4 regions of the Pseudogracilibacillus sp. ICA-222130 genome follow, and region 1 is predicted to be linked to each of the others. Evidence: riboswitches for the same ligand, from Rfam matches in the RefSeq annotation. Region 1 holds a riboswitch; each other region holds the start of a gene.
What was found. Region 1 has a riboswitch for thiamine pyrophosphate ahead of thiW (energy coupling factor transporter S component ThiW). Riboswitches for the same ligand answer to the same signal wherever they lie in the genome.

Region 1 (6,397 bases):
ATTAAAATCTCTGTAGAAGATATTTCATTTATAAAAAATGACAATAATCAAAAAGAAAAAAAAGAAACTGATTTTGATTTTACTTTCACTTTGATACTAAAAAATCAAAATGAAGATAAGATAGATGAGATAGAGATAAACGGACAAATGTCCATCATAGAATCAAATAATAAATTCAAAATTAGTAGATACTATGATGGTGAACCTCTAAAAGATGTACTCTACAAAACATCACCATAAATTAAAACTCCCAATTTCAATACTCACTATCGTTCACTATTTATTACTCAAAAATAATGCGTTTCCTTTTTGAGTAGGGAACCCTTAGCGACAAAATCATGTTTGTGATATCGTTTTCTTGCAAGAAATAATACAGTGCAAATCCCTTATTTATTATTCCTTGCCAGGGATAAAATATCACAAACTGTCGCCCCTACTAAAAAAGACTACACTTATTTTTTCCGTCATAAACCGTTCGTTCGTGCTATCATAAAGTGTTTTTTTATAGATTATTTATAAAATTCATCGATATTTATGCGCCTTTATTGTCAACCTGTATTATTAATGGTTGACAGTTGAGGTTTGTTTCCTCTATGATTACGTATATGGAAAGGAGGAGGTAGAAGATAAATAGGAGTATGAACGAGCAGTTCCTAAGTAATTTTACAAACGATAATAGACATGACTTTAGAAAAAATATTTATGGACGGAGGGATTACAATGTCAACACATGATGAATTAATAGAAAAGAGTAAAGAATACCTTTGGTTACCTTTTACGCAAATGAAAGATTATGAGCAAGATCCATTAGTAATTGAAAGTGGAGAGGGCGTAATGTTGAAAGATACAGAAGGAAATTCATACTATGATGGGTTTTCCTCTGTTTGGTTAAATGTGCATGGACATAGAAAAAAAGAACTCGATGATGCGATACGTACGCAATTAGAAAAAATTGCTCATTCTACATTGCTTGGAATGACGAATCGACCGGCGACAGAGTTAGCGGAGCGGTTAATTAATATAACACCAGAAGGACTTACACGTGTTTTTTATTCCGATAGTGGTGCTACATCCGTTGAAATTGCATTGAAGATGGCATATCAATATTGGAAAAACAAAAATATAGAAGGAAAAGATAAATTTATTACGATGAAAAATGGGTATCACGGTGATACGATTGGTGCTGTTAGTGTCGGTGCAGTAGATACGTTTCATCGAATCTATGAAAAACTAATGTTTGAAAGTTTTCATGTTCCTTTTCCATATGTATATCGCCATCCTAGTGGGGATCCAGACATTTGTAAGGAAGAGTGTTTAAAAGAATTAAAAAAGACGTTAGAAAATCATCATCATGAAATTGCTGCTTTAACAATCGAGGCAATGATGCAAGGAGCGGCAGGGATGATTTTAATGCCAGAAGGATTTTTAACAGAAGTTCGTAAATTATGTACGGAATATAACGTATTACTCATAGTTGATGAGGTTGCTACAGGATTTGGTCGAACGGGAGAAATGTTTGCTTGTGATCATGAAGGGGTTGTTCCGGATATTATGACAGTTGGCAAAGGGTTAACAGGAGGGTATTTACCTATTGCCGCAACGATTTCAACGGAGGAAATATATGAAGCATTTTACGATGATTACATTCATATGAAGACGTTATTTCATGGTCATTCATATACTGGAAACCAATTAGGATGTGCTGTAGCATTAGCAAACTTAGACTTATTTGAACAGGAAAATATAATGGAACAAGTGCAACAGAAATCCAGTTTTATTGAAGCGGAATTAACTTCACTATATGAATTGGATCATGTTGGAGATATTAGACAGCTCGGATTCATGGTCGGTATTGAGTTAGTACAAGAAAAAGAAACAAAAAAACCTTTCCCATGGGAAGAACGTGTCGGATATGCGGTGTCATTGGAAATGCGACGCCTTGGGATGTTAACTAGACCTTTAGGAGATAACATCGTATTTATGCCGCCTCTTTCTAGTTCTGAAGAAGAAATTCGGGAAATGATTCGCATTATAAAAGAAGCGATTCAAAATGTCACAACGAAACGAGAAGTTACAGCAGGTTCGACGAAATAACAAGAAGAGCGAGGAGCAGTTGGATGGAACGGAAAGGTTTATTTATTACAGGAACAGATACAGACGTCGGGAAGACTTTTGTCGGTGGCGGTATGGCAGCTGTATTGAAAAAGCATGGAAAAGATGTTGGCGTATTTAAACCAATGTTGAGTGGAGAAAGTCGAGAAAATCCTACAAGCGATACAGCTATCTTGAAAACGATGTCAGGAGATCGTAATACGTTTGAACAAATTACTCCTTTTCAATTTGCAGAACCGTTAGCACCATATGTTGCAGCGAAAAGAGCAGGAAAACAGATATCTTTGGCTCAGGTGGTGCAAGCATGGGAAAACATAAAAGAAACACATGAATATTTTATTGTAGAAGGTGCAGGAGGACTTGGGGTCCCTTTAGGGAAAGACTATTTAGTTGCAGATGTTGCGAAGAAGATTGGATTTCCCATATTAATTGTTGCACGGACAGGGCTTGGAACGGTAAATCATGTTTGGTTAACGGTAAAAGTAGCCCAAAGTATGGGGCTGGATATTGCAGGTATTATCTTAAACGGGGCAGAAGAACAGGGGATAGCAGAACAAACGAATCCAGCATTAATTGAAGAGATGACAAATATGCCTGTGCTGGCAGTATTACCGGAATTTACAACATCTAATCTTACGTATATTGTAGAAAAGATGGAAGAACGAATCCCTTTTAATCTTTTCATTAAATAATAGGGAAACTAATGTTAATTTTTATAGTAAAAGGAGGATATCATTGAAAAGGAATAAACAAATTCGTGTCATTGATATTACTTTAATCGGAATGTTTGTCGCCTTAATGAGTATCGGGGCAAATATTACTGCTTGGGCACCATTTTTACAAATAGGTGGTGTTCCTATTACATTGCAAACATTTTTTTGTTTTTTAGCAGGTGCTTTACTTGGCAGTCGTCGTGGAGCGCTTGCGATGGTGGTATACCTTTTCGTTGGATTAATCGGCGTTCCTGTTTTTGCTGGATTTAAAGGCGGATTAGGCGCGGTATTAAGTCCGACATTTGGGTTTATTATTTCTTTTATTTTCACTGCATATGTTACGGGGAAAGTCATTGAAACGAGGGAACAACCTACTTTAATTACGTTCATATTGGCTTCTCTGGTTGGTCTTTTGTTTAATTATATGATCGGAACAAATTATATGTATCTCGCTTTATCCTTTTTTATGGATGCACAGGAAAGTGTTACTTATATTGGAACGTGGCTAATAATGCTAGTATACTTGCCGGTTGATTTATTAACGATTGTCGCTGCTGCTTTGTTTGCACCTAGACTGTATAGAGTTTTACATAAGTCGACAATGATCACACCTTCTAGTAGCGTACAAGAAGACCGTTTAGGAAGTTAAATGAAATTATGTTCAATGTTCCTATATCTCGTGCATGAAGTAATGTCCGTATGCGAACATTTCCATCCAACCTTACAATATTGTAAGCCTGCAATGTTCATTCGTAAGGAAAATCGATGTTACAATACGGAGTTTCATCTTATACTAAATATGTAGAATAAAGTGGGACGAAAAGGATGAGAAAAATGAAACGTTTATTAACGATAGGCATGATGATATTGGTCGTTGGATGGTTATCAGCTTGTACACCCGTTATTCAAACTATCGGTGCAGATGCGTATTATGTCCAAGTTCAAGGTGAAGGCGATAGTTACGAGGAACAAGGGAATGTGCGTTATGAATATAATTTAGAAGGTTACGATGAAAATGGAGATAATTTATTATTATCTTTTACAGCGAATCACTTATTAAAAGAAAATGCTTATTTGAAAATTTTCTATAAAAAAGAGGAAGTGATCACATATGAAGAAATAGAAAAAGCAGCTATTCCAGAAAAAGCAGTGGAACAATTAGAGGCAGGGAAAGAATAAGAAGCCCTTTACAATATTGAATAGTATGGTAGTATGAAATGGAAAAGTCCATATTTCACTAGGGGAGCTATTGGATGGCTGAGAGGAACGGGTTTGTTCTGACCCTTTGGACCCGATCTAGGTAATACTAGCGTGGGGAAGTGTTGGCCATCAAGACATTTATACTGATACTGCAAAATAGAAGGCTACATTCCGACGTCGGGGTGTGGCCTTTTTTAACGTTATTTTATTGTAAAAGGAGGTGTAGGAGAAGATGAATCGTACACGAATTATGACAACTATGGCTGTTTTTGTTGCAATAGGTATTATCGGTTCACAGTTTTTATGGTTCCCAGCAGGTTTTGCTAAGGCGTATCCTGTCCAACATGCTGTGAATGTTGTTGCAGGGATTTTACTCGGTCCTGGACCAGCTGTGATCATTGCGTTTATCATTGGGTTGATTCGAAATATGCTAGGATTAGGGTCGATTTTAGCTTTTCCTGGTGGGATGATTGGGGCATTTTTTGCAGGTTATTTATACAAAAAATGGAACCGACATGGTGCGGCAGTGATCGGTGAAGTCATCGGGACAGGTATTTTAGGATCATTTGCATCGATTCCTTTAGCAACATTATTTATGGGGACATCGTTTGGAATATTTTTCTTCTTGCCGTCATTTTTAGTAAGCAGTGTTTCAGGTGCTTTGATTGGTTGGTTTATCGTCGTTCGTTTGCAACAAAGTGGACATGCAAAAGCAGTTATGGAAAACAAATAATTTTTCAAATATATTCACTATCAAGACGGGATGGTCAAATTAAAAAGTCTCTTCCCAATACCATTTAGTATTCATCTTAGGAAAAATACTTATATAATTATAGTATAGATAGCAAAATGATGATACCGACGACAAACATATCAAGGGTGTGTACGAAAATGATGGTTCATGAAGTGATGCAAATTATAAAAAAGTTTGAAGCTGAGGTAAAGTACGGGAAGAAAGGTTTAAATAAAAAGGTGAAATATATTGAAGTGATGGAAATTCCACATGTAGATAAGTGGGATGTAACAGGGACACTGATTTTAACTAGTTTTTATGCGATTAAAGATGATGAACAAGCCCAAATAAATATAGTGAAATCATTCATTGAATTGAAGGCAAGTGGACTCATTATAAAGCTAGGTAGGTTTATTGATGAAATTCCTCCATCCATTGTTCAATTGGCGGAGGAACATCATTTTCCTATTATTACATTACCAAAAGATGTCCCTTATATCGACATTTTGACGCCACTATATGCAAAATTACAACAATCAACAGATGATCGATTGATCGAAGAAATTGAAGGGAAATCTTATGAAAACGTCACGACGATCTTACAAGATATTTATAAATCATTTGGGTTAATTATGTATATAGAAAACATGAACGGTGAGTTGTTATATTGTGCGCATAAATTAAAAAGTGATAAATGGAGAAATGATTTCACCCTATTTTCTCTCCCATCCTATGAACAGACAGAGATGTATGTCCAAAAATTTAATACCGAATTTGAAACGTACGAAAAACATGCTTGTATATATTCAGAGGCATTAAAAAGAATGGTTGTCACTCTTTTTGCGAAAGGGAAGAAATATGGACTTCTCCATATTGTATATGAAAGAAATAAACAAAAAGAATTGTTAATGGACACCGAGATTTTCCGATTAGTAGATAAAATTCATATTACAATGATGGCTGAAATGGTTAGTTTACAAATGCAAAAAGGGGAATTTATAGAAAGATGGAACAATCTAGAGGAAGAAAAGGATCTAAAAATGGTCATCCATTTAGACCGATTAAATATAACAGAAACGCTTGGATATCATACCTTTTTGCGAAAATCGTTAATTTTGCTTTCCCATATAGAAAATATGATGAAACATTTAACCGAAGTGAAAGATTATATTGTGATAGAAAGAAACGAAAATGTGTTTGTACTCGTTTGGTTAAATCATCATGAGCCGACGTCTATTGAACTGAAACGACAATGGAAAAAGCAACAACCTCAAACATTATTAGAGAATGTAACGATAGGGATAAGTTATCCTTTTATCGATACGATGTCTATGATAGAAAAAGTTGATAATACAGCAAAAGTTATTGAAATTGGGAAAGACTTAGGGTTACGTTCAACAGTATATGACCAAAGTGAATTAGGTATTTCCTCTATTTTATTAAATTTGCGAAAAGATCCACATGTGAATGATTTTGTTCATTATATGATGCTTCCACTTCAACAAATGGAAACAGATTTGATTGAAACATTAAAAGTTTATTTAGCTGAAAATTGCAATGCTTCAAGAACAGCGAAAGTAATGTATTTAAATAGAAGAACAATCACATATCGTTTAAAACGAATTCGGGAAATAATGAA
Region 2 (6,397 bases), on a different contig from region 1:
GACATATTGTTTAAAAGTGTTAGCGTTATTCCGTTACTGTTGTCCAACGAAGGAAATTCGAATATCTGGTGGACGCGAAGTGAATTTAAGAAGTTTACAACCATTAGGATTGTATGCTGCCAATTCAATTTTTGTCGGGGATTATTTAACGACTGAAGGACAATTGAGTACAGCAGACCACCAAATGTTAGAAGATTTAGGATTTGAAATTGATTATGGTCATGAAAAAGCGAGAGTGTAAAAACTTTATTGCTTGAATATATGGGCATGAAAATGAGCGTTCGGCATAAAAACATAGCGAAATAAATGAAAAGAGTTTGGAACAAAAAAAGTTAGTACGAAATACGAATGATAATATAGGCGAAAGAAATGTACAGCGAGTCTACCAAGTTGGCAGGACGCTGTAGCGCTTAGCTAGAAAAAGGTGTAGCAGCTACTGACTCAAATGTGATGGTACATTTCTATAGCGATTATCTAAGAAGAGCGATTCGTGTCTCGTGCATCTTCACTAACTTATGTTCCAAACTCTTTTTGATAAGATTTCGTTTTTATAAAGAACGTACAGCTTTTGGAATATTTTCTGCTTTTGTAATTGCTGAAATAACTGACACACCATCCGCCCCAGCATGAAGCACATGATGGGCATTTTCAGGTGAGATACCACCAATGCCGACGATGGGAATTTGAGGGGTCAGTTTTCTTAATGTTTGAATCCACTCTATTCCAACGGGTTGTAGAGCATCGGATTTCGAAGTTGTGTTAAAAACAGGTCCCGCACCAATATAATCAATATATGCAAGCGAACTTTTTTCATATTGCTCCATATTGGAAATGGATAAACCGATCCATTTATGTGGGTATTTTTCACGGATCTTTTTAACCGGTTCATCCGATTGACCAACATGAATGCCGTCAGCATGTAGTACATCGATTAATTCGACATCATTATTTATTATAAACGGGATATTTGCTTCCTGACAGATTGCTCGTAATGATTTACCAAGGGCAATTTTTTCTTCCCCTTGTAAACTTCCTTTCCCTTTTTCACGAAATTGATAGATAGTGATCCCACCTTGAATTGCTTCTCGTAAGATCGTTTCAGGTGTTCTATCTTTGGGGCAATCTTGGCTTCCCATAATAAAATATTTTCGTAATATATTTCTGTTCATCCTCTTTCTCTCCTAATCGACGTGATGTAATGCATCTAAAAAGTGAACTTGGAAAGTTCCAGGGCCATGGACATTGGAAGATGCCATTGCTCGCTCCGCAGCTTTTGTATAAAATTCGATTATCTGATAGGTTGCTTTAAAAGGATCCACCTCACATGCTACATTCGCCCCAATAATAGCACCTAATAAACAACCTGCACCAGTTATACGTGTTAACATTTCGTGCCCGTGTTCATTTATATATGTTTCTCTTCCATTGGAAATAACGTCTTTTGCCCCTGTAATCACCGCGATTGTCTGGAATTTCGTTGCAACTTTTTTAGCAATTAATTTCGTTGTTTCTATTGGAGGATCGACAGAATCAACGCCTTTCATTGCCACTTTTTCATCGACTAATGCGGCCATTTCCCCTGCATTTCCTTTAATCACCGTGAAATTTATGGCATGTAGAAATTTAAGGCAAGCTTGTTTTCGAAAAGAAGAGGAACCGACTGCTACAGGATCTAATACGATTGGTTTTTGATGATTATTTGCAACCGTTCCAGTAGTAAGCATTGCTTCCATATCTGAATCCATTAATGTACCCGTGTTAATTAAAATAGCATCTGCTTTTTTAGCGACTTCACTAACTTCCATCGGGTTATCGGCCATAATAGGTGAGGCACCAATGGCGAGTAACCCATTAGCGGTAAAGTTTTTGACGACATTATTCGTTAAACAGTGGACGAGAGGAGCCTTTTTCATGATGTTTTCATTTATATTCATACTTGTCTCCCTCTAATGGCCCAATGTTTTGTTGGCCCACTACCAGCACCAAGTGGAATAGATTCTTCAATAGCAGCTTGAATAAATTCTTTTCCTTTTTCCACTGCTTCATATAAAGAAAGACCTTGTGCAAGATGGGCGGTAATGGCTGCGGAATACGTACAACCTGTTCCATGTGTATGTTTTGTATCAATTCGTTTTTTTGTAAATACATGCATGTCGTTTCCATCATATAAGAAGTCTGTTGCATCGTTGTCTTTGCTTAAATGGCCTCCTTTTACAAGTGCTGCTTTTGCTCCATACGTATGAACAATTTTTTCGGCAGCTTTTTTCATATCATCGAATGTCGAAATGGTCATGTTCGTTAAAAATTCAGCCTCCGGTAAGTTCGGTGTAACAACAGTCGCATAAGCTAATAATTCATCTCGTAAGAAGTCACGGGCCTCTTCATTAATTAAATGGTCTCCACTTGTAGCAACCATAACAGGATCAATTACGAGTGGGAGATTTTTTCCGTCGAGCTTTTTCTTTATTATTTTCATCATATCAATGTTTGCAATCATTCCTGTCTTAACAGCATCTACAGGAACATCTGAAAATACAGAATCTAATTGTTGTTCAATCATCTCCAAAGATATATGTTCAATCGCTTGAACCCCTGTCGTATTTTGTGCGACGACAGATGTAATAATGCTCATGCCATATGTTTGTAATTCTTGAAATGTTTTTAAATCAGCTTGTATTCCTGCGCCTCCTGTAGGATCTGTACCTGCAATGGTTAATGCACATGTAATATCTTTCATTTGATTTGCTCCTTTGTTTGATTTTAGGGATGTATATGACGTTATAAAATATATATTTTTCCATAAAAAAACCAGATTCCTCGTGAGAGAATCTGGTTCGACTGCAAAAAAAGCCATGGATTCCTACTTCCCTCCGCTAGTTCGAACTAGATCAGGTTCACGAGGGTTAGAAATGTCACGCACTTCTTCTCAGCCTTCCACGCAAAAGGCACCCCTAGTAGATTTCTGACTCTAGTATAGCAGATTATGTTCTACTTGTCATAAGGAGGAAAAGAACGCATTTCATTTGCGCGTATATCCCGTAAACGTACTTACTGTAAGACTGTAGTGTGGTATAATTTTAAAAAGGATTGGATGGTGACATGGATGTCGAATATAATCTATCATTTTAAAGATGTGTTCTTTTTCTCAAAACAAAAAACGATTCCTGTATTGGATGAAGAAGATTCTTCAGTTGGAACAATCGTTCGAACGTTTAATGAAGATGGGTTTTTAGAGGAGGAGCAAATCAGGAAAGGAACTTTTTACGCATTTCAAAATCATGCTGGAAAGACCACCTTGTCCTTTGCGGTAAAAAAGCAAGGATTAAAGGCATTCCTAGGATATGCATATACATTTTATTTGCACGATGCAAATGAACAGTTCCAATTAGAAGATGCGAAAGGTCTAATTTATTTGTATTTCCACGTAAAGGGAAAAATAAAAGGAAAGAAATTTGAAGCTCATGAAGATTGGGACGGGAACATTACATTAAAATGGGATAAAACAATATTTGGAAAAATTAAAGTTGATACATACACATATAAAATAGAAGTAGAAATAGTAAATAATACAGTAGCACCATTATTGCTGACGCCCGGTTTTGTATCACTCATTTATTGTATGTATCGTATCTATGATACAGAAACAGCTGTCATCAATGAACTATTAGATTATATAACTTAAGAAAATGACGATGAAATATATACATATCACCATTTTTATCGGAGATTTGCTAAAGTAGTATAGAATGTTAAAAAAATATTAAATTTGACTAAAAGTCATGTATTTTTCCTTGTAAAATGATACAGTTAAGTATATATAAAATAAAAAGCGAGATGATACGATGAAAATTTGGATGAGAAAAATTGCCGTTGCATTCGTCGCTTTCATAACGTTAGGTTTATATGTTCCGTCATTTGATGTAGATGCACATGTAGGAAAAGAAGAGAAAACGTATGATTCGTCTAAAGCGAATATAGTTGCGGAACAAGTAACTACATATGATGTTGAGGAAGAGGATGTAGCTGCTACATTAATGGAAAAAGCTATTGCACAAACGAGTGTTAAATTTGGACCGAAGATAGAAAATCAGCTAGAAAAAGAGTTTCAAGAAGTAATTTTACCGAAAATGGAGGACACTTTAACGTCTATCTTTACGGAAGTAGGAGAAGACAGACTGCCATTTTATGAAATCACGGAAAACCCTGCAAAAGGGTATGGAGAAAGAATATTCAATGTATATGATGTAAAAGATAAAAAAATAATTGCGAAGTTTCACGTTCGTCGAGATTTTAAACCACAAGAAGGATATTGGTTTAATTTCCACTATCATTTAGGAAAAGATCAGTTTGAAACACATTATGAATTAGGCAATATATACTGGGATAAAAACATGCCACCGAAATGGATGGCGCAATAAAGCAAAAAAACACTTTATCATTGGAAGGATAAAGTGTTTTTATTTTTGTCATTTTTTAGTCACATATTGGTCAAAGAAGGTCATTTTTTATTGACAGATGACACCGTGTCATTTATAATGAAATGGAGTGGAAGTGACATTGTGTCATTTTGACTTTGTACTTAGGAGGAACTTGGATGCCGAGACAGACTTTTTATAATTTACCTATAGAAAAACAGGAAGTATTAATTGAAGCGGGAGAAAAAGAATTTTCACGAGTTCCATTATTTGAAGCTTCCATTGCGAATATTGTAAAAGAGGCGGGTATTCCACGCGGTAGTTTTTATCAATATTTTCAAGATAAAGAGGATTTTTATTTTTATATATTAAACCAGTATGCAGATGAAAAAAGAAAACGATTTATTCGTTTATTAGAAAAGCATGACGGGAATATATTTTATGCAGTGAGTGATTTATGTGAAGACTTACTCATTCGAATTGACAGGAAAAATGATAAACAATTTTTCAAAAATATGTTTCTACATTTAGATTTTGAAACAGAACGTGCTTTTTTAAGTGATATGAATTATAGCGTACTGAGTGAACAATATAAGGAAGTAAGGGATCTCGTCGATACGACCATTTTAAATGTAAAAAATGATGAAGAATTATTTCATATGATTCAAATGTTATTATCCATGATGTTAGGTAACATCGCACGTAAATATGCGGTGAACATACCAAATGAAAAGGTGCTACACAATTTTACGACACAAATTAATTTAATGAAAAAAGGATTTAAGGCAAAATAATTAAAAGGAAGAGAGAGGGTTCATGATGAAAATCAAATTATATGGTTCTTCAACAGCATCAACGAGAAAAGCGAGAAGGTGGTTTGAGGAACATAATATTCCATTTGAATATCGTGATATTTTGAAGAAGCCTTTAAAGAAAAAAGAAATGCAACAAATTTTACAATTAACAGAAGAGGGGACAAAAGATATTATTGCGACAAGATCGAATGTGTATAAAGAATTAGATCTAGACTTAGAAAATATCTCATTAAATGATTTATATACATTAGTAAATAAAAATCCAAAGTTGTTACGTCAGCCGATTATTTTAGGGGATGATAAATTACAAGTAGGATTTGATGAGTATAATATTCGACAGTTTATCCCTCGAGAAGAACGCAAACGATTTATTCATGATTCTTTAGCTTTCGTGTAAAAATTAACTATACTTTACATGAAAAGGATGTTATTTATAACAGAAATGTTGTAGAATAAGAGAAACATTATGAAAGAGAGGAAGAAGTTCGTGGCAAAAAGAATATTTTACTTTTTATTAACAAACGTACTAGTTCTTTTAACCATTTCGATTATATTCACGATCTTACCGATTGGGAACTATATTGGAGAAAATGGTACTATAGACTACGGTGCCTTACTAGTATTTAGTGCGGTTATTGGTTTTACGGGTTCCTTTATTTCGTTAGCAATGTCTCGTTGGATTGCGAAGCGAATGATGGGTGTGAAGATAATTGATCCGAATAATCCCAAGAATGAATATGAACAAGTAGTTATTGAAAAGGTATACCGCTTATCAAGAGCAGCTGGTTTAACATATATGCCTGAGGTTGGAATTTACAATTCACCAGAAGTGAACGCATTTGCAACAGGACCATCGAAAAAACGTTCATTAGTTGCCGTTTCAGCTGGATTGCTAGATGAAATGGATGATGATGCGGTGGAAGGAGTTATCGCACACGAGGTTGCCCATATTGCAAATGGCGATATGGTGACAATGACATTGCTACAAGGTGTTGTGAACACGTTTGTTGTATTTTTATCTAGAATTGTTGCGCTTATCGCATCACAGTTCGTTCGTGAAGAAATTGCACCAATCGTTCATTTCATCGCGATTATCGTATTCCAAATATTATTCTCTATTTTAGGGAGCCTTGTTGTATTTGCTTATTCACGCCATCGTGAGTTCCA
Region 3 (6,397 bases), on a different contig from region 1:
TAGAGTTTGGTGATTCAGATGAATTACGAGCAGGAGACCAAGTTGTCGCTATTGGAAATCCTTTAGGAGTAGAATTCTCTCGTTCTGTCACACAAGGTATTATAAGTGCTGTAGATCGAACAATAGAAACAAAGACTTCAGCAGGACAGTGGGATTTACAAGTCATTCAAACAGATGCCGCGATTAATCCTGGAAATAGTGGTGGACCACTTATAAATATGAATGGAGAAGTAATTGGAATTAACAGTTTAAAAATTGCTGCAGGTGGTGTGGAAGGTTTAGGATTTGCGATTCCGAGTAATGATGTCATACCGCTTGTGGAGGAAATAATGAAAAATGGTTCAGTAGCAAGACCATACCTTGGCATTTCCATGACAGATGTGGATAAAATACCACGTTCTTATTTAGGAGAATTACCGAATGAGGTAACAGAAGGGGTTGCAGTAGCAGACGTCGATGCCAATTCTCCAGCAGGAAAAGCAGGGATGAAACCGGGCGATATTATTGTGAAAATGGATGGAGATGAGGTTCAAAATACAGAAGACCTTCGTAATGCTCTATATAAAGAATTAAAAGTAGGCGATAAAGTAACCTTAGAAATATATCGTGGCAAAGAAAAAATGAACGTGGATGTAACCCTATCAAGTAACACACTAGAATAAAATGGTCCATTTTTTTGATAAACATATACGTATTTCATTTGAATAAGAGTTTGAGAAGTAGTTAGGAAGAAACATGAATGGGAAGGAAATGGAGCGAAAGATTTTTAGCCAATTTCTCCTGATGCTAAAAAGGAAGCTTATGTCGAAAAGCTCCATTGAACGACCATTCGGACCATCATTTCTTTCTGACTTATCTCTCAAGCTCTTTTGTTATTTATGAAATAAAAAATTTTCGATATAATAGAGGAAATACACGGAACAGATAATAGATAGGGTGTGAACAGATGAAAATACTCGTCATTGAAGATAATGAAAGTGTCCTTTCTATGATCGAAATGTTTTTTATGAAAGAAAATTTTACAGGAAAATATGTAACAGACGGTCAAGAAGGATATGAACTCGCATTACATGAAGCTTGGGACTGTATCATATTAGATTGGATGTTACCAAACATGGATGGCATTACTATATGCAAAAAATTACGTAGTCATGACATCACAACACCAATCATTATGCTTACCGCAAAAGATGCGGAATCCGATCAAGTTCTTGGATTAGAACTTGGTGCAGATGATTATGTGACAAAGCCATTTAGTCCTTTAACATTAATGGCTAGAATTAAAGCTGTCATACGTCGTAGTCATCATGCAAACGTAGAAAATACTTCCATGGATCCACAGATGATTAGGATAAATAAAGAGACGAGAGAAGTGTTTGCTAACGGAAAGAATATTTTAGATTTCACGCCGAAAGAATTTGAATTACTGTCGTTTTTAATGGAACATGAGAAGCAAGTATTCACTCGTGAGCAATTATTAGAACATGTGTGGGGATATGACTTCTTTGGAGATGATCGGACAGTGGATGTACATATGAAAAGACTACGTACAAAATTAGGTGAAACAGCAAGTGAATGTCTACAAACGGTGTGGGGTGTAGGGTATAAATTTGTTTCACTTCCTTTAAAGGAACAAAATAAATGAAGTTTAAATATTTTTATCAACAGTTATTAAGCCATATTAGTGTCATCATCGTCGCTTTCCTTATCGTTGCTTTGTTGTTTACACAATTTGTCGAGCAATATATGTATGAAAATAAGACAGAAGAATTGATGACATATGGCGAAACAATTTTGGCGAATTTAACGGCATCGGAAAAGCCTCCGCAACAATTATTGCAGGAATATGGAAGTGTGTTAAAAAATCGCCCGATTCATTTTAGTTTATTTAATGAGCAATCTGAAATTATATATGCATCGGATGGAAAAATACCGGACATTCATTTGGATGATGCAGATTGGAATGAAGTGACAAAAGGTAATAAAGTTATTGTGAAAAAAGACTTTGAACAGTTCAAAGAAGGGGCAACATATGTGATATTGCCTTATTTTCAGGGTGAAAGGTTTGTCGGAGGTATTTTACTTGCAGCTCCAATAAGTGGATTGAGTAATGCGATAGATACAATGAATGCATCATTATGGAAAAGTGTCTATATTGCCGTTGCAACAGCTTTATTATTAAGTGCATTTTTAGCTAGATTTCATGTAAGACGTATTAATGTACTGAAACGAGCGACATCTGCTGTTGCAAAAGGAGATTATTCAATCAAGTTACCAACTTCTACAGTGGATGAAATTGGGGAGTTAGCGGTAGATTTCCAGCATATGGTCGATCAGTTAGAACAATCAGCAAACGAAATTGAGCGGTTAGAAAAGCGTAGACGTCAATTTATGGCAGATGTATCTCATGAGTTAAAAACACCATTAACAACGATTCGTGGAATGATTGAAGGATTGGAAAATAATATGATCCCGGCCTCAGAACAAGAACGTGCTTTACATCTTGCTGAGCAAGAGGCAAAACGACTCATTCGATTAGTGAATGAAAATTTAGATTACGAAAAAATCCGTTCGAATCAAATACAACTTCATATAGAAAAAGTACGAGTAGAGGAGTTGTATAGGATAGTGCAGGAACAATTGCATGCACTCGCAAAGGAAAAAGGAAATGACATCATGATAGATGTTCCGGGCGAGATGTATGTAGAAGCGGATATGGATCGGTTATTACAAGTTGTGATGAATATCGTTAAAAATAGTATGCAGTTTACAGAAAATGGCGTTATTACTTTACAAGCATATGAGGAAGCGGCAACTTCTGTACTCGTTTTAAAAGATACTGGTATTGGCATGGATACGAAAGAAGTGGAACATATTTGGGAGCGTTTCTATAAAGCAGATATTTCTAGAACGACCAATCCATATGGAGAATTTGGATTAGGATTATCTATTGTCAAACAACTTGTTACATTACATGACGGAACGATTGATGTACAAAGTGAAAAAGGAAAAGGAACGGTATTTACTATCACATTACCAAAAAGGAAGGAATAGAAAAGACTCGTTCATTTTGATGATGTTACTACAATTCATGGCTTTAGTTTTGAATCTGAATAGATAACATCTTTCTTATCTGACGAAACAAAACGATTTTTTATGGTAAAATAAGTCTATACAAAGTATACGAAAGGGGATAGGAACATGGATGTGACATATCCGATAGGGCAACTTGAAGTACCAAATAATGCAACAATGGATGATGTAGCAAATTGGTTAAGCGACATTGCAACGTATACAGACCGACTGCGTGAAACCGTAGACGGGTTGAGTGAGGAGCAGTTAGAAAAGAGATATCGTATAGATAGTTGGAACGTTAGAGAGTTAGTACATCATATCGCAGACTCGCAATTGAATATGTACCAACGTTTAAAGATGGCATTAACAGCTAATAATCCTGTTATTTATGCATTTGATCAAGATAAATGGATAGAACATGCAGATAATCGGTTACCTGTTGAATGTTCCATAAAAATGCTGGAAGGAATTAATGAGCGAATTGTCGCTTTAGGAAAAACGTTGACGAATGAAGACCTTTTGCGAACATTTACTCTTCATGGTAATGGAGAGGTGACAGTTGCTGCAAAGTTAAAAAAACTAAACTGGCATGAGGAACATCATTTAGCACATATTCATATCGCGCTTGATTCATAAACGTAAAGCGTTTACTTGAGAAGTTTAGCTGATATGATACAATACAAGTAAATTGCATATAAAAAAATCACTAGGGGAGCTTTATGCTGAGAAGAGTGTACTCTGACCCTTTGAACTTGAAGCAGTTAATACTGTCGTAAGGAAGTGGAAATGTTTTTACAATATAAGTATGTAAAGACCACTTTCTGCGTAAAGTGGTCTTTTTATATGGAATAAAATATTGGGAGGGATCAACATGGAATTAAAAGAACAAGTTGTATTAGTTACTGGTGGAAGTCGTGGATTAGGAGAGGCAATCGTTCGTCAATTTGCAGATGAAGGTGCACAAGTGGTTATTAATTATTTTTCAAGTAAGGAAAGAGCGGAAAGTATTGCAGAAAGTTTAGGAGCGAACCGTGCGATTGCGATTCAGGCGGATGTACGAGACGCGAAAAGTGTTGAAGCGATGTTTGCACGTGCGAAGGAATATTTTAAAAAGCCAATTACGACGATTGTAAACAATGCTTTAATCGATTTTTCCTTCAATGGAGATGATCGTAAAAAGTTAGATACTATTGGCTGGGAAGATTACCAAACACAATTACAAGGTAGTGTACAGGCAGTTTTACATACGATGCAAGCAGGCAGGGAGGATATGGTGGCACAAAAATTCGGTCGCATTATTAGTATTGGAACGAACTTAGTACAAAACCCTGTTGTGCCATATCATGATTATAATACGGCAAAGTCTGCCTTAATTGGAATGACGCGTTCTTTAGCGAAAGAGTTAGGCGCAAATGGTATTTCAGTAAATATGGTGTCAGGCGGGTTATTGCGTACAACAGATGCAAGTAAAGCAACACCGGACGTTGTTTTTGATGTGATTGAAGAAAGTACGCCACTCCAAAAAGTGACAACACCAGAAGATGTGGCGAAAACAGTACTGTTTTTTGCATCACCATGGGCAGATGCAGTAACAGGACAAAATTTAATCGTAGATGGTGGTTTAGTCATGCAATAAAAAACTAGTCTGAATAAAATAGAAGCTCCTCTTACTTTATGATATGATGACAAAAATGGTAAAAATTGTAATTACGGTCATTCTAATAAGGTTGGAGGGGTTTTTTTGAAAAAACAAATATATGCAATCATCATTTTGTGCTTTCTCATTATCCTTTTAACTGCATGTAATCAAGCATATAAGGAAGCAATGGAAAATGGTGAAAATGCCCTTAGTACGTTAGATTATGAAACAGCTCGATCTTATTTTGAAGAGGCATTGCTCGAAAAAGATTCAGATGAAGAAGCCGAAATGTATATCAGTCAAATAGAAGCAATGATGGATGGGATTTCATCCATGGACCAAGGCGAAATGACAAAGGCGGTAGAAGCTTTTTCCGAAGTAATAACTGTTTCTAATGCATCAGATGCATTGATAAAGGAAGCAAAAGCGAAATTAGAGGAGATAGAAAACTTAACATCTACGTATGAAGAAGTAACAGAGAAAGTGGAGGAAATTGAAACATTACATAATGATGGAATGTATAACGAAAGTCTAGATACTATTGAAAAGGTATTAGAAGAAGATCTTACCCATCCTTACGTGAAAGAGTTGCATACAACATTAACATCTTTAGAACAACAAATTAAGAAAAATGAGAAAAAGCGTAAGAAGATTGATAAAATCATCGATGAAGTTGCGACGTATGAGAAAGATAAAGCGTATGATGCAGGATTAAAAGCAGTGGAAGAGGGGTTAGAAGAAGATTTAACCCATGATAGTTTAAAGGAAAAAGAAGCGCTTTTAAAAGACTTACAAACAAAATTAACAAATTTGCAAGAGGAAGAGAAAATAAAGCAAGAACAAGAAACATTTATGAAGAATGTCGAAGGAATTTGGGTGGATGACACAGTGGAAGAAGCTTATTTAACTGGAGCCGATATATGTAAAATAAATGCGGAAGCAATATCGTGCGTGATAATGGAGTCAGATAATATCTTTCATTTAGATGTGTATGAACGAAAGGCAAATATGGAGGATCATCAAATATGGATGAATGAGGATGAGTTTGTCATTACGGTAACTGACGAAAATAATATTAAAATGTTCGATCATCACTATACACGTGTGACAAATGAGATGGAACAACGTTTCGTAGATGAATTTGGGTATGACTCTATCGAGAAATTTTATGCATTTGTATTTAATCCTGAACTTTTAGAAGCGGCTGGAATAATGGGGGATATGTAAAGAAAATGTATGTAATTTTAATATAAAAAATCGGTCATATTTATCACGATAAGATAAACATGACCGATTTTCTTTCACTTAGTTTTGTCCAAGGTTCCTACTCGTGCTACCTACTATCTAACGTAGTCTATCTCTCTAGAATCATTCATTCTCTTTTTTGTTTCCGGGCATATATTTGCATTGCTTCATACATAAATTGCGCTAAACCTTCCCCGAACTGATCAATATTTTTTGTGAAACGTTCGTCGGTCACATACATTTGACCGAGTCCCTGAAAAGCCTCTAAGGAATAGTGATGTCCCGTATATTTATTTAAAAAGTTGTACCACGAAGCAATGGCTAATTGTGCTTCATCTGATTGAGGGGACAAATGCCGAACAGCAGCAAGTTCTTTGTAAATGGTGTTCATTTTTTCATTTAATACATTTGGGTCATATTGGCGCATTGTTTCGTTTG
Region 4 (6,365 bases), on a different contig from region 1:
ATAAAATACGGCGTGTTGGAATGTTTCACCGTTAGAATTTTTTTCAATGAGTTCTATATTTCCTTCATCATTTTTTTCATCAATTCTTCCGATAACGGCTACAGAAGATTTATCTCTACCACCTGGTGAATTAATTAAAATATCCATTCCCATATCCATATCATATATTTCTACATTGTCGCGACTTTCAAAGATTTGTTGGAATAGGGACGCTGTATCGTCATTCGTATTTGTCTCTTCGTTATTATTGTTATGATCGTTGTTTACATCATTATTTTCATTGTTTTCATTTTCGTTCTTATTTTCATCTACTTCATTCTGTTCGTTATTGTTTTCGTTATTCTTGTCGTTGACTTCTTTATTGTCAGATTGACAAGCAACTAGAAAAATAATGAGAAATAAAGACATGAAAATCGTAATCAAATTTTTTTGCATAAAATCAGCCTCTCAATTTCTTTATAATGTAATAGTTATTTTGTTTAGTATAAGGTTACGTGTAAAAGTTTTCCAATGAACTTATATAAAAAAGCGAGAAATAGTTCTCGCTAATCATGTAAAATATTATAGAATCGTTCGTATTTCCCACAACTCTGGGAAGAAATACTGATCGAGTACTTTCTTTAAATAAGAGACTCCACCAGAACCACCGGTTCCTTTCTTAAACCCAATTATTCGTTCGACTGTTTTCATATGACGGAAGCGCCATTGTTGGAATAAATCTTCTACATCAACAAGTTCTTCAGCCAACTCGTATAATTCCCAATATTTATCAACGTTTCGGTAAACAGTAAGCCAAGCTTGTCTTACACTTTCATTGGAACGATGGGACACACTAACATCACGGTTTAATACTTCTTCATCAATTGGAAGCCCTGCTCTTTTTAATGCTTGAATCGATACGTCATAAATACTTGGTGCATCATGTGCTGCTTGCAATATTTCTAATAGTTTTGGATCTTTTTCATAAATGTGTAACACATGTTCTGTTTTATAACCGAGAGAAAATTCGATGATACGGTTTTGGAAAGACTGGAAACCAGATGCACTACCAAGTTTATCACGGAATTCCATATATTCGGATGGGGTTAAGGTGGATAGAACGTCCCACACGTTTTTTAATTGGACTTGTATTTTCGATACTCGTGCTAATTTTTTAAATGCTTCTTGTAAACGATCCTGTTCAATATCTTTCGTGGCGGATTGTATTTCATGAATAATTTGCTTCATCCATATTTCACTAACATGGTGTACGGAAATAAATAACATTTCATCATGGTGATCACTTAGTGGATGATGGCTATTTAACAAGGTGTCCAGTCCTAAATATTCACTGTATGTCATTTTTTCTTTAAAATCTGTTTCAATTGTTTCTTCATTTTTAAAAGCTTCGTGTTCATTTAACATAATGGTTCCTCCTCTTAAACAAAAAGGCTGTATGCGCTAACATTTTCTTTTAAAAAAACACACAGAAATTATGCTGCGCAATATTTTTTACTGTAATAGAAACTTGCATTCATAACCTACTTTATTATACATTAAAATTATAATTTAATGTAGAAACTGTGTCAATTTGGCATTCGGAAAAGCATTTTAATAGATGACATTTGAAGAAAGAGGAGTAGATAAAATGGAAGCGAATTCATTCGAGGTAACAGAGTCATTTGCGAAACAATTGGATGAAAAAGATGCCCTTGCAGCTTATAAAGAAGAATTCTATGTGAAAGAAAAAGAGTATTATATGAATGGAAATTCCTTAGGGTTGTTATCTAAACGGAGTGAAACAGCATTATTAGATGCATTAGAGGATTGGAAAGCATATGCGATTGATGGTTGGTTGCAAGCTGACCCAGCATGGTTTTATATGTCGGAACAATTAGGGGAATTGACGGCACCACTCATTGGCGCCAAAAAAGAGGAGACGATTGTGACAGGTTCGATTACGACGAATATTCATCAATTAGTGGCGACATTTTTTCAGCCGACAGAGACAAAAAATAAAATTTTAGCAGATGAATTAACGTTTTCCTCAGATATTTATGCACTGCAAAGCCAGTTGCTTTTACGAGGTTTACAGCCAGAAACACATTTAGTTCGTGTATCGAGTGAAGATGGCTCGACATTGTCAGAAGAAAAAATTATCGAAATGATGACAGATGATGTCGCACTTATTTTATTGCCTTCTGTACTTTATCGGAGTGGCCAAATTTTAAATATGGAAAAATTAGCATTTGAAGCGAAACGCCGTAATATTATGATCGGTTTTGATTTAGCCCATTCCATTGGTGCACTTCCACATCAATTACATGATTGGGGAGTTGATTTTGCGATGTGGTGTAATTATAAATATTTAAATAGTGGACCAGGAGGTGTTGGGGGCTTATTCGTTCATGAGAAACATTTAGGGACAACACCTGGGTTACGTGGTTGGTTCAGTTCAGATAAGGAGAAACAATTTGATTTAGCCCATGATTTTGTTCCAGCACAAACAGCAAGTGCATTCCAATTAGGGACTCCTCATGTGTTATCGCTGGCACCATTAAAAGGTTCGTTGGAGATGTTTAATGAAATAGGAATTGAAAATGTACGTGCGAAATCACTTCGTCTAACAGCGTATATGATGTATTTAATCGATCATGAATTAGCTGGATTTGGATTTGAAATTACCAATCCACGAGAAGCGAACAGACGTGGCGGACATATCAGCTTAGCACATAAAGAAGCTGCGAGAATTTGTAAGGCGTTAAAGGATGCAGGAGTTATTCCAGATTTTAGAGCACCGAATGTGATTCGTTTATCACCAATTGCATTGTACACGTCTTATCATGATGTATGGATGGTCGTGCAAATATTAAAAACGATTATGGGAGAAGAAACTTATAAAAAGTATGAAAACAAACGTGATGTTGTGGCATAAGGATGTGTTTCGATGAAGGATCATTTCAAAAAGATATTTTATGGAAAGGATAGAGAACAATTCGGGGAACTACGGTTGCCTGAGAAGGGGGATGGCCCTTTTCCAATGATCGTTATTATTCATGGGGGATTTTGGAAACAGGCATATGATTTAAAGCATATCCGACCATTAGCAAACGCATTTACAAAGCATGGGTTCGCGACATGGAATATAGAATATCGTCGTGTCGGTCATGTAGGAGGTGGTTGGCCGGGGACGTTTGCAGATGTGAGTGCAGCATTGCAATACGTCGAAAAGCTAGCACCATTATATCCGATTGATATGGAGCGGGTTGTTACATTAGGACATTCTGCTGGAGGGCATTTGGCATTATGGGCGGCTGCTCAAGAAAACATACCTGAAAATAGTCCAATCCGTTTTGAAAAAAATCCACTTCCAGTAAAAGGAGTACTTAGTCTAGCTGGAATTAGTCATTTGGAAACGATGTATCAAATCCATCATTGGGAAGAAAAGTTATTTGGTTCAGATGTGAACCCGACACGTGATCTGCTTGGTGGAACACCAGCACAATATAAAGAAAGATATGAGCACGGATCACCGAGTACATTATTACCGATTTCGTCCAATATCGTGCTCATCCACGGTGAATTAGATATTGCAGTTCCATTTGCGATGAGTAAAAAGTTTGATGAACGAGCACATGCAACGGGGACGAAGGTGGAACTCATCCCTTTTCCAGATTTAGAACATTATGCTATCATCCAACCGGATACAAAATCCTGGCCAGTATTGTTAGAGAAAGTGAAAGAGATTTTTAGAGAATAGTATTCACATTCCTTATTTATATGATAGGTATAAGTAAAGGTCTTGTATTTTACACTATTTTTGATAATATGGAAGTAATTCAATATACGTATCACAGGGGGAGCAATTTTTGCTGAGAGTGGACAATGTCCAGACCCTTCGAACCTGTTTAGTTAATACTAACGTAGGGATGTGGTGACACGAGGAATGGGATGCCCATTCTTATTTGCCTCTATGGATACGCGTTGAACAATATCATAGGGGGTTTTTTATGTGAAAAAGTTTTTACCATTACAGGCGATGCTCGAGGTAGCGATTTTTGCTGCATTAGCCATGTTGATCGATTTATTGCCAGGAATTAAGCCGATTCCATCCATTTCGATTTCATTAGCGATGGTACCAATTTTTATTGTTGCATTTCGTTGGGGTGTGAAAGCTAGTTTTATTTCTGGATTTATTTGGGGAATTTTGCAAATCGTTACTGGAGATGCATGGATTTTAACTCCATTACAAGCGTTTATCGAGTATTTTGTCGCTTTTAGTTTTATTGGTTTTGCAGGTTTAATGATGGGCGTCGTGCAAAATGCGGTTCGTTCCCAAAATCGTCCCAAGCTAATTATATCTGTTTTGGTTGGAGTGCTGATTGGAAGTATTGGTCGTTATTTCTGGCATTTTATTGCGGGAGTTGTTTTCTTTGCAAATTATGCAGAGGAAGCGGGTCAAACACCAATTTACTTCTCATTTGTTACGAATAGTATTACGATGACAGCGAACTTTATTGGTTGTGCAATAGTAATTATTTTAATTTTAATGGTTCGTCCAACATTTTTAACGATGAACAAACCAGTAGAAGCAAATAGAAAAGTTTCATAATTGTTTATTGCCAAAAATGGTCTCGGAAAAAATGGATCTTTGATGAAAGTTAAATAGGGAGCTACCGTCTGTATTGTAAGACGGTAGCTTTTTATATGTTGTATAGATCTTAGCCAAGCTTATTATGGATGAAATTTTAATATAATATATTCCATTTACATTTGCTTCTCCTATTTTGATTCCATCCATTTCGAAAATCTGGTACTTTACGGTCCATAGATTGAAATGCTACATTTTATTTAATAAATGTAAGCGCTAACAAAAGAAGGGGAGCGATCATCAGTGGATATTAAACATACACACAAATTCAAAGCATTAAGTGTGCAACAGGTGTGGGATACCATCCAAAATCCGGAAGTATTAAAAGCAGTATTACCAGGTTGTAAAACATTTGAAGAAGTAGGCGATGAGCAATATAAAGCTGTACTCGGAATTAATATGGGACCAATTAAGGGAGAATTTACGTCAGATGTAGAACAAGTCGATAAAAACGAACCGACATCTTATCGTCTCCTTGTAAAGGCGAGTGGAAAACCAGGTGAAATGGATGCTAATGCGTTAATGGAATTGAAAGAGGTAAATGGAAATACAGAGTTAACATGTACAGCAGATGTTGCGACAACAGGATTAATGGCAACGATTGGTCAAAGAATGATTGGTGGTGTAGCGAAAGTAGTTTTAAAGCAATTTTTTAAAGATATAGAGAAAAAAGCAAAACAATAAAAATTTATGTGGAGGTGCCTGTATGTCAAATCTTGTGAATGTTACTGTGACGATTAATGGAGAAGAACGTTCGGCAGAAGTGGAACCACGTATGTTACTCGTTCATTTTATTCGTGATGTATTAGGGATTACCGGATCACATATCGGTTGTGATACAAGCCAATGTGGGAATTGTACGATTTTAGTAGATGGACGAGCAGCAAAATCTTGTACTTTATTAGCGATCCATGTGGATGGATCTGAACTTATTACGGTAGAAGGATTAGGGACAGTTGACAACTTACACCCTGTGCAACGAGGGTTCTGGGAAGAGCATGGATTGCAATGTGGATATTGTACACCAGGTGCAATGATCGCAAGTATTGAATTATTAGCACAGAATCCAACACCGACAGATGAGGAAATTAGAGAAGGATTAGAAGGAGTTATTTGCCGTTGTACGGGATATGAATTTATCGTAAATGCGGTTAGAAGAGCATCGGAAATTATGAGAGAAGAAAATACAGTGAAAGGAGTGAAATAATCGATGAGTAAACTAGTTGGACAACGAATGAAACGTAAGGAAGATCCAAAACTTATTACGGGGAATGCGACATACTTAGATGATTTGAACATTCCGAATTTATTACATGCATTCATCGTCAGGAGTCCACATCCACATGCTCATATTAAAAGCATTCATAAAGATAAGGCGCTCGCACACCCAGGAGTTGTGGCAGTGTATACCGGGAAAGATTTGGAAGGGAAAATCAATCCCGTACCAACTTCGTGGAAAGTTCCTGGAATGAACTTAATTGAAACGAAACAATATCCTTTAGCGATCGATACGGCAAGATATGTCGGAGATGGTGTTGCAATGGTTATTGCAAGTGACCGTTATGTAGCAGAAGACGCGGCAGAATTAGTGGAAGTTGAATATGAAGTATTGCCATCCATTTCCAATCAAAAAGAAGCGCGAAAAGAAGGGGCTCCACAAATTTATGAAGAGGTACCAAATAATACGGCTTTTACGTATATTGCAGGTGAAGTAACAGACGCCGATATTGATGAG

Region 2: another riboswitch for thiamine pyrophosphate. It lies ahead of thiD (bifunctional hydroxymethylpyrimidine kinase/phosphomethylpyrimidine kinase); the one in region 1 lies ahead of thiW (energy coupling factor transporter S component ThiW).
Region 3: another riboswitch for thiamine pyrophosphate. It lies ahead of WKT09_RS12690 (3-oxoacyl-ACP reductase); the one in region 1 lies ahead of thiW (energy coupling factor transporter S component ThiW).
Region 4: another riboswitch for thiamine pyrophosphate. It lies ahead of thiT (energy-coupled thiamine transporter ThiT); the one in region 1 lies ahead of thiW (energy coupling factor transporter S component ThiW).

The regions. Positions count from the first base shown of each region.
Region 1 covers NZ_JBBKBG010000039.1:12,826-19,222, reverse strand. The annotation lists gene WKT09_RS12265 (hypothetical protein) at 1-240, shown strand, start outside; gene bioA (adenosylmethionine--8-amino-7-oxononanoate transaminase) at 703-2,094, shown strand; gene bioD (dethiobiotin synthase) at 2,118-2,804, shown strand; gene WKT09_RS12250 (biotin transporter BioY) at 2,848-3,474, shown strand; gene WKT09_RS12245 (YxeA family protein) at 3,651-4,004, shown strand; TPP riboswitch at 4,055-4,160, shown strand; gene thiW (energy coupling factor transporter S component ThiW) at 4,258-4,758, shown strand; gene WKT09_RS12235 (PucR family transcriptional regulator) at 4,917-6,397, shown strand, end outside.
Region 2 covers NZ_JBBKBG010000012.1:45,293-51,689, forward strand. The annotation lists gene bioB (biotin synthase BioB) at 1-241, shown strand, start outside; gene thiE (thiamine phosphate synthase) at 549-1,169, opposite strand; gene thiM (hydroxyethylthiazole kinase) at 1,182-1,934, opposite strand; gene thiD (bifunctional hydroxymethylpyrimidine kinase/phosphomethylpyrimidine kinase) at 1,931-2,737, opposite strand; TPP riboswitch at 2,849-2,963, opposite strand; gene WKT09_RS07025 (tubby C-terminal domain-like protein) at 3,104-3,682, shown strand; gene WKT09_RS07030 (YpjP family protein) at 3,843-4,418, shown strand; gene WKT09_RS07035 (TetR family transcriptional regulator) at 4,595-5,209, shown strand; gene WKT09_RS07040 (Spx/MgsR family RNA polymerase-binding regulatory protein) at 5,235-5,627, shown strand; gene htpX (protease HtpX) at 5,718-6,397, shown strand, end outside.
Region 3 covers NZ_JBBKBG010000044.1:4,186-10,582, forward strand. The annotation lists gene WKT09_RS12670 (S1C family serine protease) at 1-662, shown strand, start outside; gene WKT09_RS12675 (response regulator transcription factor) at 947-1,645, shown strand; gene WKT09_RS12680 (HAMP domain-containing sensor histidine kinase) at 1,642-3,054, shown strand; gene WKT09_RS12685 (YfiT family bacillithiol transferase) at 3,202-3,711, shown strand; TPP riboswitch at 3,774-3,871, shown strand; gene WKT09_RS12690 (3-oxoacyl-ACP reductase) at 3,947-4,711, shown strand; gene WKT09_RS12695 (hypothetical protein) at 4,817-5,941, shown strand; gene WKT09_RS12700 (MerR family transcriptional regulator) at 6,087-6,397, opposite strand, start outside.
Region 4 covers NZ_JBBKBG010000056.1:14-6,378, reverse strand. The annotation lists gene WKT09_RS13405 (hypothetical protein) at 1-435, opposite strand, end outside; gene kynA (tryptophan 2,3-dioxygenase) at 562-1,404, opposite strand; gene kynU (kynureninase) at 1,628-2,914, shown strand; gene WKT09_RS13390 (alpha/beta hydrolase family protein) at 2,927-3,739, shown strand; TPP riboswitch at 3,826-3,926, shown strand; gene thiT (energy-coupled thiamine transporter ThiT) at 3,992-4,591, shown strand; gene WKT09_RS13380 (CoxG family protein) at 4,874-5,314, shown strand; gene WKT09_RS13375 ((2Fe-2S)-binding protein) at 5,337-5,837, shown strand; partial or broken gene WKT09_RS13370 (xanthine dehydrogenase family protein molybdopterin-binding subunit) at 5,841-6,365, shown strand, end outside.